One region of the Halobacillus sp. AWH4_228 genome, then DNA from elsewhere that is predicted to be linked to it. Evidence: predicted binding sites of a transcription regulator. Region 1 holds the regulator's gene; the other holds the start of a gene.

Region 1 (6,584 bases):
GCGAAATACTTACGCCAGGGCACCGATCAAAACTTCAGAGGGATTAAAGAAGCGAACTTCCACGTTCTACGTGAAACGGATATGCCGGCAGTGTTAACAGAGAACGGCTATATGGATAACAAGCGGGAAGCATTATTGATGATTGACGAACGCTTTCAAAAAGAAGTTGCAGAGGAGCACGCCCGGGGCATTTTAGAATACTTTGGAGTTCCGTTCAATGGCGGAATCGACTATCTTTCGCTTGGGGATACCGGCGCGGAAGTCAAGGAAATGCAGGAGAACTTATTAAAACTGGGTTATACCATGAATGGTTATGGAGCTGACGGCAGCTTCGGTCCTGCCACAGAAGCGGCAGTCAAGGCTTTTCAAAAAGACCAGAAGCTTGAAGTGGACGGCTTTTATGGACCGAAAACGAAAGCGGCTGTGCAGAAAGCCTTGGAAGACCTGGATAAAGGAGAAGAGGAAATGGAAAAATTGGCAGTTGTCATAAATTCTTTTGCGGATTTTCCTGCCGTTGAAGCGCTGGCAATCCGTAAAAATGCATTAATTGCACTTAGAGCCGTAGCAGAAAAACGTCAGGTGGCTGAACAAATTATTGTGGCTGGAGGAGGCACAGATAGGCTTAAGGGGAGTAATTTTATTGACTTGACGGGAAAAACCAGATTGGAAACCTCCCAAAACATTAAAAATTATTTAAGTAAATAAAAGAGCTGCAAAACATTCCAGTGTACATTTCCCTTGTTCCTGCATATAATAAATGTAGAACAAATGTTCGGTTAAGGGGTGTGCAATATGGAAACGATTTTCAAACAGTCTGTAGAAAATAAGAAGATCATCGATATGATCTATTTATCTAAGGGGAAACATTGGTCTCAGCGTTCTGTAAGAGTGATTAAAAACCATCCTGATGCCATCCTTGCTTATTGTCTGCAGAAGAAGAGCGTCCGCACATTTTTGAAGAAGAATATTTATTCTGCTGATTTCCGGAGACGGAATAAAAGAAATCGTACGGGGGCTTCTTAACGTTCATATTCTCATGTTCAATACAAAAAACGGCGGGATTGCTCCCGCCGTTTTTTGTATGTGTATTAATGAACGGTACGGTATAAGCCGACGACTCTTCCGAGAATGGATACATCATTTAAAATGATCGGTTCCATCGTGGCATTTTCAGGCTGAAGACGGATGTGATTCTTCTCTTTAAAGAATCGTTTGACAGTAGCCTCTTCCTCTTCCGTCATAGCCACAACTATATCCCCGTTCTGGGCAGTCTGCTGCTGTCTGACAATGACCATGTCCCCGTCAAGAATGCCCGCCTCAATCATACTTTCTCCTTGAACGATAAGGACGAACGTATTGTCTTCCGATCCTGCAAGCGTATCCGGGAGGGGAACATATTCTTCAATGTTCTCTACCGCCGTAATCGGTGAACCAGCCGTAACTTTACCGATGACAGGGGCATAAGTGGCTTCCCCGCGGGGGATACTGTGGTCTTCTTCCAGCTCAATCACTTCGATGGCCCTTGGTTTCGTAGGATCCCTGCGGATATATCCCTTTTTCTCAAGACGGGATAAATGACCGTGGACGGTGGAACTGGAGGCCAGCCCTACAGACTGACCGATCTCCCTTACAGATGGGGGATATCCTTTTAGTAGAACCTGTTCTTTTATGAAATCTAGTATTTCCTGCTGCCGCTTTGAAAGTTTGCTCATAGATTAGCACCTCGTACATAGGATTATAGTAACCACATTGTACCATGCCATCCTCAAAAATACAAACAAGCGTTCGAAAAAAGTCGTTGACAAGAACATACATTCGTCTATAATAGGTATTAGAAAACGCGAACAGAGGTTCTTAGGAACGTTCGTTCTTAAATGGAGGGTTAATTATGTTTAATAAACTATCAAAACTGGACTACACTTATATCGTTTTGTTTATTGTTAGTTTTGCTATTCTCTATTATTCTATGGTTACAAGCGGATAAATCTTGAAAACCAGTAGAAGCGGGGACATACATCATGAGAGTAATCCTATATTGTCGCGTAAGTACGGAAAAGGAAGCCCAGGTCAGCTCCTTGAAAAGACAGAAGGCAGAACTGTATGCCATGGCCGAACACCATGGAATGGAAGTGGCCGCCTGTATAGAGGAGCAGGCGAGCGGGTATGAGATTGAACGGGAAGGTGTTTTCCAGATGCTTGATGCTTTTTCCAATCACGAAGCAGAGGCTCTGTTGGTTCAGGATGAGACGAGGCTGGGCAGGGGAAATACAAAAATCGCTTTGTTCCATCAATTGAACCGGTTGAATGTTAAGGTTTATTCCTTAACCCATAACGGGGAACTGCATCTTTCCGAGTCAGACTCCATGGTTCTTCAGATTGTGGGCATCGTTGAGGAGTACCAGAGAAAAATTCATAATATGAAAATCAGGCGGGGGATGCAGAAAGCGGTCGCCGAAGGCTATGATCCATCTTCGAACCTGTCCAATCAGCATCTGGCAGCGGGGAGAGAGAGGAAGGAATTTCCGATCGAAGAGGTTGTCAGGCTCAGAGGGAGTGATTTGACGTTCAAGGACATTGCGGCAACACTAAGAGGGCTTGGGTATGATGTATCCAAGGCAACGGTTCACCGTCGCTATCAAGAGTACATATCACTTGAAAAAGAAGAATAGGCAGGTTACTATAGGAACATAAGGGAGACAAGAGTCTTAGGGCTGCTTGTCTTTTTCATGTTCTAAAGCTGATCCAGACTATAAAAAAAGGAGAAGGATCTATGTTATCTCAAGAAAAATTGGACCGTATAAACGAATTAGCCAATAAATCAAAGCAGCTGGAATTATCGGAAGAAGAGAAAAGCGAACAGAAGAACCTGCGTCAGGAATATTTACAAAGTGCCCGTAAATCATTCAAAAACCAGTTGAAAGGTGTCACGGTTATCGATCCTGCCGGGAATGATGTGACTCCTGCCAAACTGCGTCAAATGCAGGAAAACGAAAAGAAAAACTAAACGACTGAACCGATCCGCATCTTCTTTAAAAGGTGCGGATTTTTTTCGTTTAATTCTACAGAAACACGGGGAAATTAAGGAAGGGCGGAGGACAAAAGTTTGCACAACGCCTTGTTTCATTATAGGATAATACATGGTACATATACCTGTACAGAAAGGGGATTATTGGAAATGGCAAAAAGTCTTGAACAAACTTCAATTGATACCATTCGAACACTAACGATCGACGCAGTAGAAAAAGCAAGTTCCGGTCACCCGGGTATGCCTATGGGGGCTGCTCCAATGGCTTATAAACTCTGGACGGAATTTATGGATCATAATCCTAAAAATTCAAAATGGTTCGACCGCGACCGTTTCGTCCTCTCCGCAGGACATGGATCCATGCTTCTATACAGCCTTCTGCACCTTTCCGGCTATAACGTGACAATGGATGATCTAAAATCATTCCGTCAGTGGGATTCTAAAACTCCCGGACACCCGGAATATGGACATACAGACGGTGTGGAAGCAACAACCGGTCCTCTGGGACAGGGACTCGCAATGGCAACCGGAATGGCGATGGCTGAAGCCCACCTTGCCGGAAAATACAACCGCGAAGGCTACAACGTCGTGGACCACTATACATTCTCCATCTGCGGTGACGGTGATTTGATGGAAGGAGTTTCCCAGGAATCTGCTTCGCTTGCCGGCCACCTTGGTCTTGGAAAGCTGGTTGTCCTTTATGACTCCAACGATATTTCTCTTGATGGAGATCTTGACCGTTCCTTCAGCGAAAGTGTTGAAAAACGCTATGAAGCATATGGTTGGGAAGTTATCCGTGTCGAGGATGGTACCGACGTGGAAACGATCGGACAAGCGATCCAGCAGGCAAAAGCCAACACATCCCAGCCTACGATGATCGAAGTGAAGACTGTGATCGGCTATGGTTCTCCTAACAAGTCCGGTAAATCTGATTCGCACGGTGCTCCACTGGGCGAAGAAGAAGGAACAGCTGCCAAACAGTTTTACGGATGGGAACACGAACCATTCCATGTTCCTGATGAAGTATACCAGGACTTCCAGGATAAAGTTCAGAAAAATGGCGAGGACAAAGAGCAGTCCTGGAACGAATTGATGGCTTCCTACAAAGAAGCTTATCCAGAGCTTGCTGAAGAACTGGAAGCCGCTATCCGTGGAGAGCTGCCTGAAGGATGGGAGAAGGAACTTCCATCTTATAAAGTCGGCGAAGACAGTCCGGCTACCCGTGCAGCATCTGGTGACGCCATCAATGCATTGTCCAAAGCCGTTCCATATTTCTTTGGTGGAAGTGCGGACCTTGCAGGATCCAACAAAACGGCTGTGAAAGGCGAAGAAGATTTCTCCCGTGAGAATTACGCCGGCCGCAACATCTGGTTCGGTGTACGTGAATTCGCTATGGCAGCTGCCCTGAACGGTATGGGGCTTCACGGCGGATTGAAAGTTTATGCTGGAACATTCTTCGTATTCAGTGACTACCTTCGTCCAGCGGTTCGACTGTCAGCTCTTATGAGTCTTCCAGTCAATTATGTGTTCACTCACGATTCCGTTGCTGTAGGGGAAGACGGCCCGACCCACGAACCTGTGGAACAGCTGGCTTCTTTAAGAGCAATGCCGAACCTTTCCGTGCTTCGTCCGGCGGATGGGAACGAAACCAATGCAGCTTGGAGGCTTGCTCTTGAGTCCGAAGATAAGCCATCAGCCCTTGTGTTGACTCGTCAGGGACTTCCTACACTGGAAGGAACAGAAGAGCATGCATACGAAGGTATGAAACGTGGGGCTTACATTTTGAGTGATTCAGATAAAGATGAGCCGGATGCCATTCTTCTTGCTTCTGGTTCAGAGGTTCAGTTGATTGCTAAAGCTCAGGAAGAACTTAAGACAAAAGGCTATGATGTCCGCGTCGTGAGTGTGCCTTCCTTCGACCGCTTTAATGAGCAGTCCGCTGAATATAAAGAAAAGGTTCTTCCGAACAGCGTGCGTAAGCGCCTGGCTGTTGAAATGGGAGCTTCCTTCGGCTGGGAGCGCTATGTAGGTCTTGACGGATCTGTCATTGGTATCGACACATTCGGTGCCTCAGCTCCAGGTAATACAGTCATTGAGAACTACGGCTTTACGGTTGAAAATGTTGTCAAACATGCTGAAAACCTTATGAAGTAAGTGGAGAAGGCTGTTCCTATAGGGACAGCCTTCCTTATACATATGTGAATCTCATGTGATAAACTTTTACGATAGAAGCATCCAGCCGTTTTATAAGGAACAAGCTTGTGACCTTTTCGAAAATGGCTTGACTTATGGTATAATAAAGAGTAAGAATGAATGTTGTTTCTCCCAGAGGACGGAAACCGGGTACTTTACTCATCCAAGGGGTATCTTCACCATTGGAGTCGTTTATGAAGGCTGCAGAGGTGGAGAGGAGGCCGCGTTAGAAATGGCTATTGTATTCTATTAATCGTTTTACTATACTGTTATGGGAGACAACACGAAGGAGGAAGACGAAGACATGACATTGGGGATCGTTTGGGTTATCATCATTGCTCTATTGACTCTTGTCGGTGGTGTTGCACTAGGCTTCTTCATCGCCAGAAGATATATGATGAACTATTTGAAAAAGAACCCGCCAATCAATGAACAAATGTTACGTACACTGATGATGCAGATGGGGCAGAAGCCTTCTCAGAAGAAGATCAATCAGATGATGCGTTCCATGAACAACCAAATGAAATAATTAATCAAGCCTTCTTTCCCGGGAAAGAAGGCTTTCTCTATGAGGGCCGTTCAACAGATGTTCACATCGCCGTGTCCTTTTAGCAGATTCATCTGCTAAAATAGACAGCGGATCATATCATGAAATAGGAAGGGGAGACTGATTATGGATGTTAATTTATTCCTTGCCTTTGGAGCAGGCTTTTTATCGTTTATTTCCCCATGTGTCTTTCCTTTATATCCCGCCTTTCTTTCGTACATAACAGGAATGAGTGTGCAGGAATTAAAAGAGGACAATGGCATGTTGAAGCGGACCAGTTTTATACATACGCTTCTTTTTCTGCTGGGCTTCACAACAATTTTCCTGATTTTAGGTTTTTCCGGCTCGTTCTTTTCCCAGTTTCTTATCCAAAACGAAACGATCATCCGGAGACTGGGGGCCATTCTCATTATTTTCTTCGGGTTTGTCATTATTGGTGTATTCAATTTCGACTTCTTAATGAAAGACCGGAAAATCACCTTTAAGAACAGACCATCCGGGTACTTAGGGACATTTTTAATCGGCCTTACGTTTTCGCTCGGGTGGACCCCGTGTACCGGACCGATTCTTGCTGCTGTCCTTTCCCTGGCTGCTGATTCACCTGATTTGTTTCTCGTGATGATGATCGCCTATTCCCTGGGTTTTTCAATTCCTTTTTTTGCGCTTTCCTTCTTCATCGGACGTCTGGGATGGATCAGAAGGCACAGCGCGGGTATTGTAAAAGCAGGTGGGTACATTATGATTGCCGTAGGAATTGCCCTGTATTTCAACTGGATGTACATGCTTACGTCCTATTTAGCCGGCTTGTTTGATTTTCAA
Region 2 (6,584 bases), 410 kb from region 1:
AGAGGGGAATTTATCTTTTTTATCAAGCATTCCCACTTTTCTCAGCGTATCCTCCATCGAAAGCGGATTACTGCTCAACTCCCGGCCGACTTCTACATTTTCCTCAACAGTAAGAGTGGGAATAAGGTTATACTGTTGGAAAATGAACCCAATATTTTTTCTTCGATATTCCGTCAGCTGTTTGTCCTTCAATTCATCAAGCGTCCGGCCATCCACTACAATCTGTCCTTCGTCATAGCGGTCGATGCCCCCGATCACGTTCAAAAGTGTGGATTTACCCGATCCGGAAGGCCCTAGAATTGTGACAATCTTTTTGTCCGGTACAGTCAGACTCGCCTCACGCAGCGCCTTAACCGTCACCTCTCCGCTTTGATACGTTTTTGTAACCTTTTCTGCGAAGATCGCCATTTCATCATCCCCATTAAAAAGTTTTGTAATATTTTATGTTTTATATTTCATTTTAAGTTTACAACACCCCTAAAAAAAGTCAACTACTTTTGAAATATTTATATGATATTATTTCATTTTTATCACATCCATCTGATTTGTTTACTGTTTACATACAAAAAAACCGGACAGAGCTTTGTATGCTCTGCCCGGTTTTCCTTAGAAAGAGGGAAGGTTGTCCAGGTTGTTGGATTGTATGCCATCCGGCTCACTGCGCAGATGGTCTTCCCCATCCTTACCACGAATCAGGTTCACGTGTTCCAACTCACCGATGCGCGCCATTTCGTGGGCCTGCTTATAATCGACCACACGCCCTGACGCCAGCTGCATCTCAACAATGCTTCCCTGACCGTTCTTTTTTACAGCGACAATTCGTTCCGGCATAGTTCTCAACCTCCTCCTTTATAGAATCCCCTGAAGCGTTGAGGCTATGAACAGCAAAGAATGGAAAAAGCAGCCGCTCCCGGCTGCTTTTGATTACATATCGTGCGATGTTTTTTGTTTTTGACGGGAATGACGGGCCTGCTTGGCTTTGTGTGAGCCCTGCGCCTTTTCGCCATATGCCTGATCCGGACCGAGAGGAATGTCCGGACGTGTTTGTTGTTTGGGTCCCATGCGGCGTCCACCCATTAGAAACCGCCTCCTTATCTGCGTTTTCGAGCAGGCTCCGGCCCCTCCATCATCGTCGCCCCTGGATAACTGAGGCTCTGATCACGGTCGGACTGGACCTTTCCGGACTTTTTCAATTTCTTTTCTTGTCGATCTCTACCCATGATTCCTTCCTCCCTTCCTGTTTAGTATGAAACAAAAAAGCGGAGTCATGCCTGGGAATCACTTTTTATAATCGTCCAGAAAGTCTTTTTGAAAGCTGGTGGATATTTTGGTTTCATCCGGATTCGTCAACGTGCGGAAAGGGTTTTTCCCGTATTTCTCTGTGAGTGTATCAATGGTTTTATACAATTTTTCCTTACCGGCATACTGTTCATAATTGAATAGATCAAGCTGCTGGGTGACCTCGGATTTTTCTGCGAGGTCACCGGCAGTTACACCGAGAAGCCGGACAGGATCCTGATTCCAGTGCTGGTCAAAAAGCTGGATGCTGTGTTGGAACAGTTCATCGGGTTTACTGATGAATTCCTGAAGCTGGCGGCTCCTCGTCACCGTTTTCCGGTCATGATACCGGATCATGAGCTGCACGTTCCTGGCAAGGACCTTTTTCCCGTTCATCCTCGCAGCAACCTTATTGGAAAGCCGGCGCAGGACGGTTTGGATTTCATCCTCGTCCGTCGTGTCATGAGGAAGCGTTGTGGAAGTGCCGATACTTTTGAAATCATGCACAGCTTCAGGGTCCACCAGTCTGTCGTCCATTCCGTTGGCTCTGTTCTGCAGACGCTCTCCATTGATACCGAGGATCCCTTTCAGTTCTATGACGGAATGCAAAGCAAGTCCGCCGATCGTTTCGATCCCAATTTTTCTTAACTTCTCTGCTGTTTTGGATCCCACGCCGTGCATGTCTTCAATCGGAAGCTTCCAAAGCGTACGCTCGAGATCCCTTTTTCTTAAAATGGTTATCCCCATGGGTTTCTTCATATCGGAAGCCATTTTTGCCAGAAATTTATTCGGAGCAATCCCGATACTGCATGGAAGATCAAGCTCTTCGGCGATCCGCTGCTGAATGCGTTCTGCAATTTCAGGAGGAGAACCTTGGTCGGAACAGTCGGTAATGTCCATGTAGCCTTCATCAATGGAGACAGGCTGGACGAGAGAGGTCACATCGGCGAGAATTTTGAACATCTCTTTGGATGCTGTGCGGTAGCGTTCAAAATTCGGCCGCATCACCATCAGGTCCGGACAGAGTCTTCGCGCTTCTCCAAGCGGCATGGTCGTTTTCACTCCGTATTTTCTTGCTTCATAGCTGCTCGTCACGATGATCCCGCGTCGTTCTTCCGGATTGCCGGCAATAGCTAAAGGCTTCCCTTTTAAGCTGGGATCAAAGGCAGCTTCCACTGAAGCATAGAAGCTGTTCATATCCACATGAAAAATGACCCGCCCTTTTTTTGGATACCACTTTGAAGCCATACGTCTTTCCTCCATTAGAACATTTGTTCTTTTATTATAGCATAGACCACGGGATGTATGGTGCGGACTGCTCGCACCGGAAAAGGCTGCATCATTCAAGTGAAAAAACAGCCGAAATAAAAACCCGCACGGCGCTTGAGATACACCGTACGGGTTTTGTATAGAAGAAGGGACTCTCCCTCTTCGTTAAGATGCCGCTTCTTCAGCAATAGCTGTAATAAATTCGGCAATTTTTTCAAGTTCAGCTACAGGGATGCGCTCATTGGTCGTATGGATTTCTTCGTAACCGACGCTCAAGTTCACCGTCGGAACTCCGTGGCCGGCAATCACGTTGGCATCACTGCCGCCGCCGCTGCGGAGCAGTTCGCTTTCCCGGCCGATCCGTTTGGCTGCCGAGCGGGCCACTTCGACCACTTCGTCACCAGCCTCCTGCTTATAGCCCGGGTACATGACCTGGATATCCAGGTCCACTTCTCCACCCATTTCTTCTGCTGTTTCATAAAATGCCTGTTTCATTTTCTCGACCTGCTCTTCCATTTTCGCAGGGTCGAGCGAGCGGGCTTCAGCGAGAATTTCGGCATGATCGCATACGATGTTGGTTTTCTGACCACCTTCAAAGCGTCCGATATTCGCTGTCGTTTCCTCATCAATACGTCCCAGAGGCATTTTTGCGATGGCGCGTGACGCCAGCGTGATAGCTGAAACCCCTTTTTCAGGAGCTACACCGGCATGAGCCGTTCTGCCTTTGACGACAGCATTGATTTTCGCCTGTGTCGGAGCCGCTACGACAATATTTCCAACCTGCCCGTCACTGTCAATCGCATAGCCGTATTTCGCTTTCAGGAGCGAACTGTCCAGAGCTTTCGCACCGACAAGGCCGCTCTCTTCTCCGACTGTAATAACGAATTGGATATCTCCATGCTCTACGCTCTGCTCTTTCAGAGAACGGATAGCCTCAAGGATGGCAGCAATCCCTGCTTTGTCATCCGCACCGAGAATCGTCGTTCCGTCCGTGACGACATACCCGTCCTCGATGGAGGGTTTTACGCCGTTCCCTGGCACGACGGTATCCATATGCGAAGTGAAGTAAATCGTATCGGCTCCATCTTTCGAGCCTTTGAGATTACAGATCAGGTTGTTGGCTCCGTGACCTGTCGCGTAAGCCGCCTCATCTTCCAGTACTTCAAGTCCGAGGTCCGTGAATTTCTTCTTGAGTACTTTGGAAATCTCTGCTTCCTGCGTTGTTTCGGAATCAATTTGGACGAGTTCTAAAAATTCGTCCAGCAAGCGCTGTTTGTTGATTTCTGCCATGGATATTTCCTCCTTCATATGTAACCACATTCCTCTTTGTACGTTAGCGGAACGAAAGAATCATGTCAATTAAAGAGGAATATTTCCATGCTTTTTATAAGGACGTTCCTCCCGCTTGTCCTGCAGCATATCCAAAGCCTTTACGAGTGTGCTCCGCGTTTCCCGTGGATCGATGACATCATCGATCATCCCGAGACCTGCAGCAACGTATGGGTTGGCAAAACGTTCGCGGTATTCATTGATCTTATTCTGCCTCGTTTCTTCAGGCTGTGCACTTTCCTTGATCTCCTTGGCGAAAATGATGTTGGCGGCTCCTTCAGGCCCCATGACCGCAATTTCAGCGTTCGGCCAGGCGTAGACAAGATCCGCTCCTATGGACTTACTGTTCAGCGCCACATAGGCCCCGCCATACGCCTTTCGGGTGATCACTGTAAGTTTGGGCACCGTAGCTTCTGAATAGGCATAAAGAATTTTTGCTCCGTGTCGTATGATTCCCCCGTGTTCCTGTTTAATACCAGGGAAAAACCCGGTTACATCCTCAAACGTAATAATAGGGATATTGAACGAATCGCACGTACGGATGAATCGTGCGGCTTTATCGCTGGAGTCGATATCCAGCCCGCCGGCCATATATTTCGGCTGATTGCAGACAAGGCCGACAGCCCTGCCGTCCATACGGGCAAAACCAACGACAATGTTTTTGGCAAAGTCTTTTTGAATTTCAAAGAATGACGACTCGTCCACCACTTCATCAATAATGACGCGGACATCATAAGGACGGATGGGATCAAAAGGAACCTTATCGGTCAGGTCCGGACGGAAATGATCCCTCGTTTCTTCCTGGATCATTGGTGTTTTCTCTTCGTTATTCTGAGGAAGATAACTGATGAGCCTCCGTACAGCATCCAGGGCCTCCGCTTCATCCGTTGTCTTCATATGGGCATTTCCACTGAGCGTATTGTGAACGCCGGCGCCTCCGAGATCCTCAGCGGATATTTGTTCTCCCGTAACCGTCTCTATGACTTTCGGTCCCGTAATGAACATCTGGGACGTCTTTTCCACCATGATGACGAAATCGGTGATGGCCGGTGAATAGACCGCTCCACCTGCACACGGTCCCATAATGACTGAAATCTGTGGGATGACTCCCGAATAGATCGAATTGCGGTAAAACACCTGTCCATATCCATCCAGAGATGAAACCCCCTCCTGGATTCTCGCTCCTCCCGAGTCATTCAAACCGATGAAAGGCGTTCCGTTCTTGGCAGCCAGATCCATGACGGCAGCAATTTTCTTTGCATGCATCTCCCCCAATGCTCCGCCATACACTGTGAAATCCTGGGCAAAAAGATACACACTTCTTCCATCAATTTTCCCGTATCCTGTGACTACCCCTTCTCCCGGGGCTGTTTTGCCGTCCATCCCGAAGGCATCATGACGATGCTCTATGAAAGGGTTCAGCTCAATGAAACTACCCTCATCCAAAAGGTGATCGATCCGTTCACGGGCCGTCCATTTCCCTTTTTCGTGCTGCTTATCGATGCGTTCGTCCCCGCCGCCGAGTTCAACCTCTCTGCGCTTATCGTATAATTCGTTGATTTTATCGAAAATATCCATGTCTACTCCCCCTTCCCTGGCTGCCAGAGTTCATAAAGAACACCGCCGGAAGCTTTCGGATGCATAAAGGCAATATCGGCCTGATGAGCACCCGTTTTCGGCTCTTCATGAATCATTCGGATTCCCTGTTCCTTGTATTGCTGAAGGCGTTTATGCAGATCATCGACTTCCAAGGCGATGTGATGGATCCCACTGCCTCTTTTCTCCAAAAAGGAAGCGATGGCGGAGGTTTCATTCAGAGGCTCCAAAAGCTCCAGCTTCGTCTCACCAATCCTTAAAAAAGCAGCACGAACATGCTCCGATTCCACGTCCTCTACAGCTTCCAGTTCCATACCCAGCGTATGCTGATAAAAAGGAAGCGCAGCATCAATGCTTTCCACTGCAATCCCGATGTGGGCAATTTTCTTTGGAGTGCTGATCGTTTCTTGATGGATCAGCTGCTTAATATAAACGGCAATGGCGTCTGTCGGCGATCCGCTGGTGAAAATTTTGTGGACCCCTTTTCCTTCCAGATAAGGAATATCCTCAGCCGGAATGACTCCTCCACCGATGACAGGGATGTCATCGGCCCCTTCCTTCTTGAGAGCTTCCACTACTTTCGGAAACAAGGATTTGTGCGCTCCGGATAACGAAGATAAACCGACGACATCGACATCCTCCTGCACGGCAGCCCGGGCAATCTGCACCGCAGACTGTCTCAGACCTGTATAGATGACTTCCATTCCGTGGTCCCGGAGAGCCTGGGCGATGATTAAAGCGCCGCGGTCATGCCCATCCAGCCCTGGTTTAGCTATAAGTACTCGAATTGGCTTCATACTGACTCATCCCTTTCTACATCGCTGTATATTCACCGAATTCATCACGCAGGACGTTGGCAATTTCCCCGACTGTGGCATAAGCCTGGACAGCCCTGACGATCGGAGGCATGACATTGTCCTGCTCCGCTGCTGCGTTGCGGAGTTCCTGAAGGCAGCGATCGACGACTTCCTGATTTCTCTGCTCTCTTACCTGCGTTATTTTTTCTATCTGTCCTTTTTCAAGGGCTTCATCCACTTTCAAAAGATCCGCATGGATTTCTTCATCCACCTGATACTCGTTCATGCCGACAACGATATCCTCTTTGGATTCCA

Evidence for each region. The regulator LexA, encoded in region 1, represses DNA repair genes until DNA is damaged. The targets are predictions, from matches to a motif close to CGAACATATGTTCG.
Region 2: ACXADP_RS08625 (DNA polymerase IV) is a predicted target of LexA. The motif match lies at 2,543-2,556, and genes of this name have one in related genera.

What each region holds. Positions count from the first base shown of each region.
Region 1 covers NZ_JBSWTE010000001.1:2,133,100-2,139,683, reverse strand. Annotated here, with positions in the region: gene ACXADP_RS10855 (N-acetylmuramoyl-L-alanine amidase) at 1-705, shown strand, start outside; gene ACXADP_RS10850 (hypothetical protein) at 793-1,023, shown strand; gene lexA (transcriptional repressor LexA) at 1,089-1,712, opposite strand; gene ACXADP_RS10840 (YneB family resolvase-like protein) at 2,019-2,669, shown strand; gene ACXADP_RS10835 (DUF896 domain-containing protein) at 2,771-3,004, shown strand; gene tkt (transketolase) at 3,176-5,179, shown strand; gene ACXADP_RS10825 (YneF family protein) at 5,523-5,747, shown strand; gene ACXADP_RS10820 (cytochrome c biogenesis CcdA family protein) at 5,889-6,584, shown strand, end outside.
Region 2 covers NZ_JBSWTE010000001.1:1,723,057-1,729,640, reverse strand. Annotated here, with positions in the region: gene ACXADP_RS08645 (ABC transporter ATP-binding protein) at 1-408, opposite strand, end outside; gene ACXADP_RS08640 (DUF3892 domain-containing protein) at 607-831, opposite strand; gene ACXADP_RS08635 (small acid-soluble spore protein P) at 925-1,077, opposite strand; gene ACXADP_RS08630 (YpzI family protein) at 1,092-1,220, opposite strand; gene ACXADP_RS08625 (DNA polymerase IV) at 1,279-2,526, opposite strand; gene ACXADP_RS08620 (M20/M25/M40 family metallo-hydrolase) at 2,713-3,837, opposite strand; gene ACXADP_RS08615 (acyl-CoA carboxylase subunit beta) at 3,907-5,454, opposite strand; gene mce (methylmalonyl-CoA epimerase) at 5,457-6,269, opposite strand; gene ACXADP_RS08605 (acyl-CoA mutase large subunit family protein) at 6,286-6,584, opposite strand, start outside.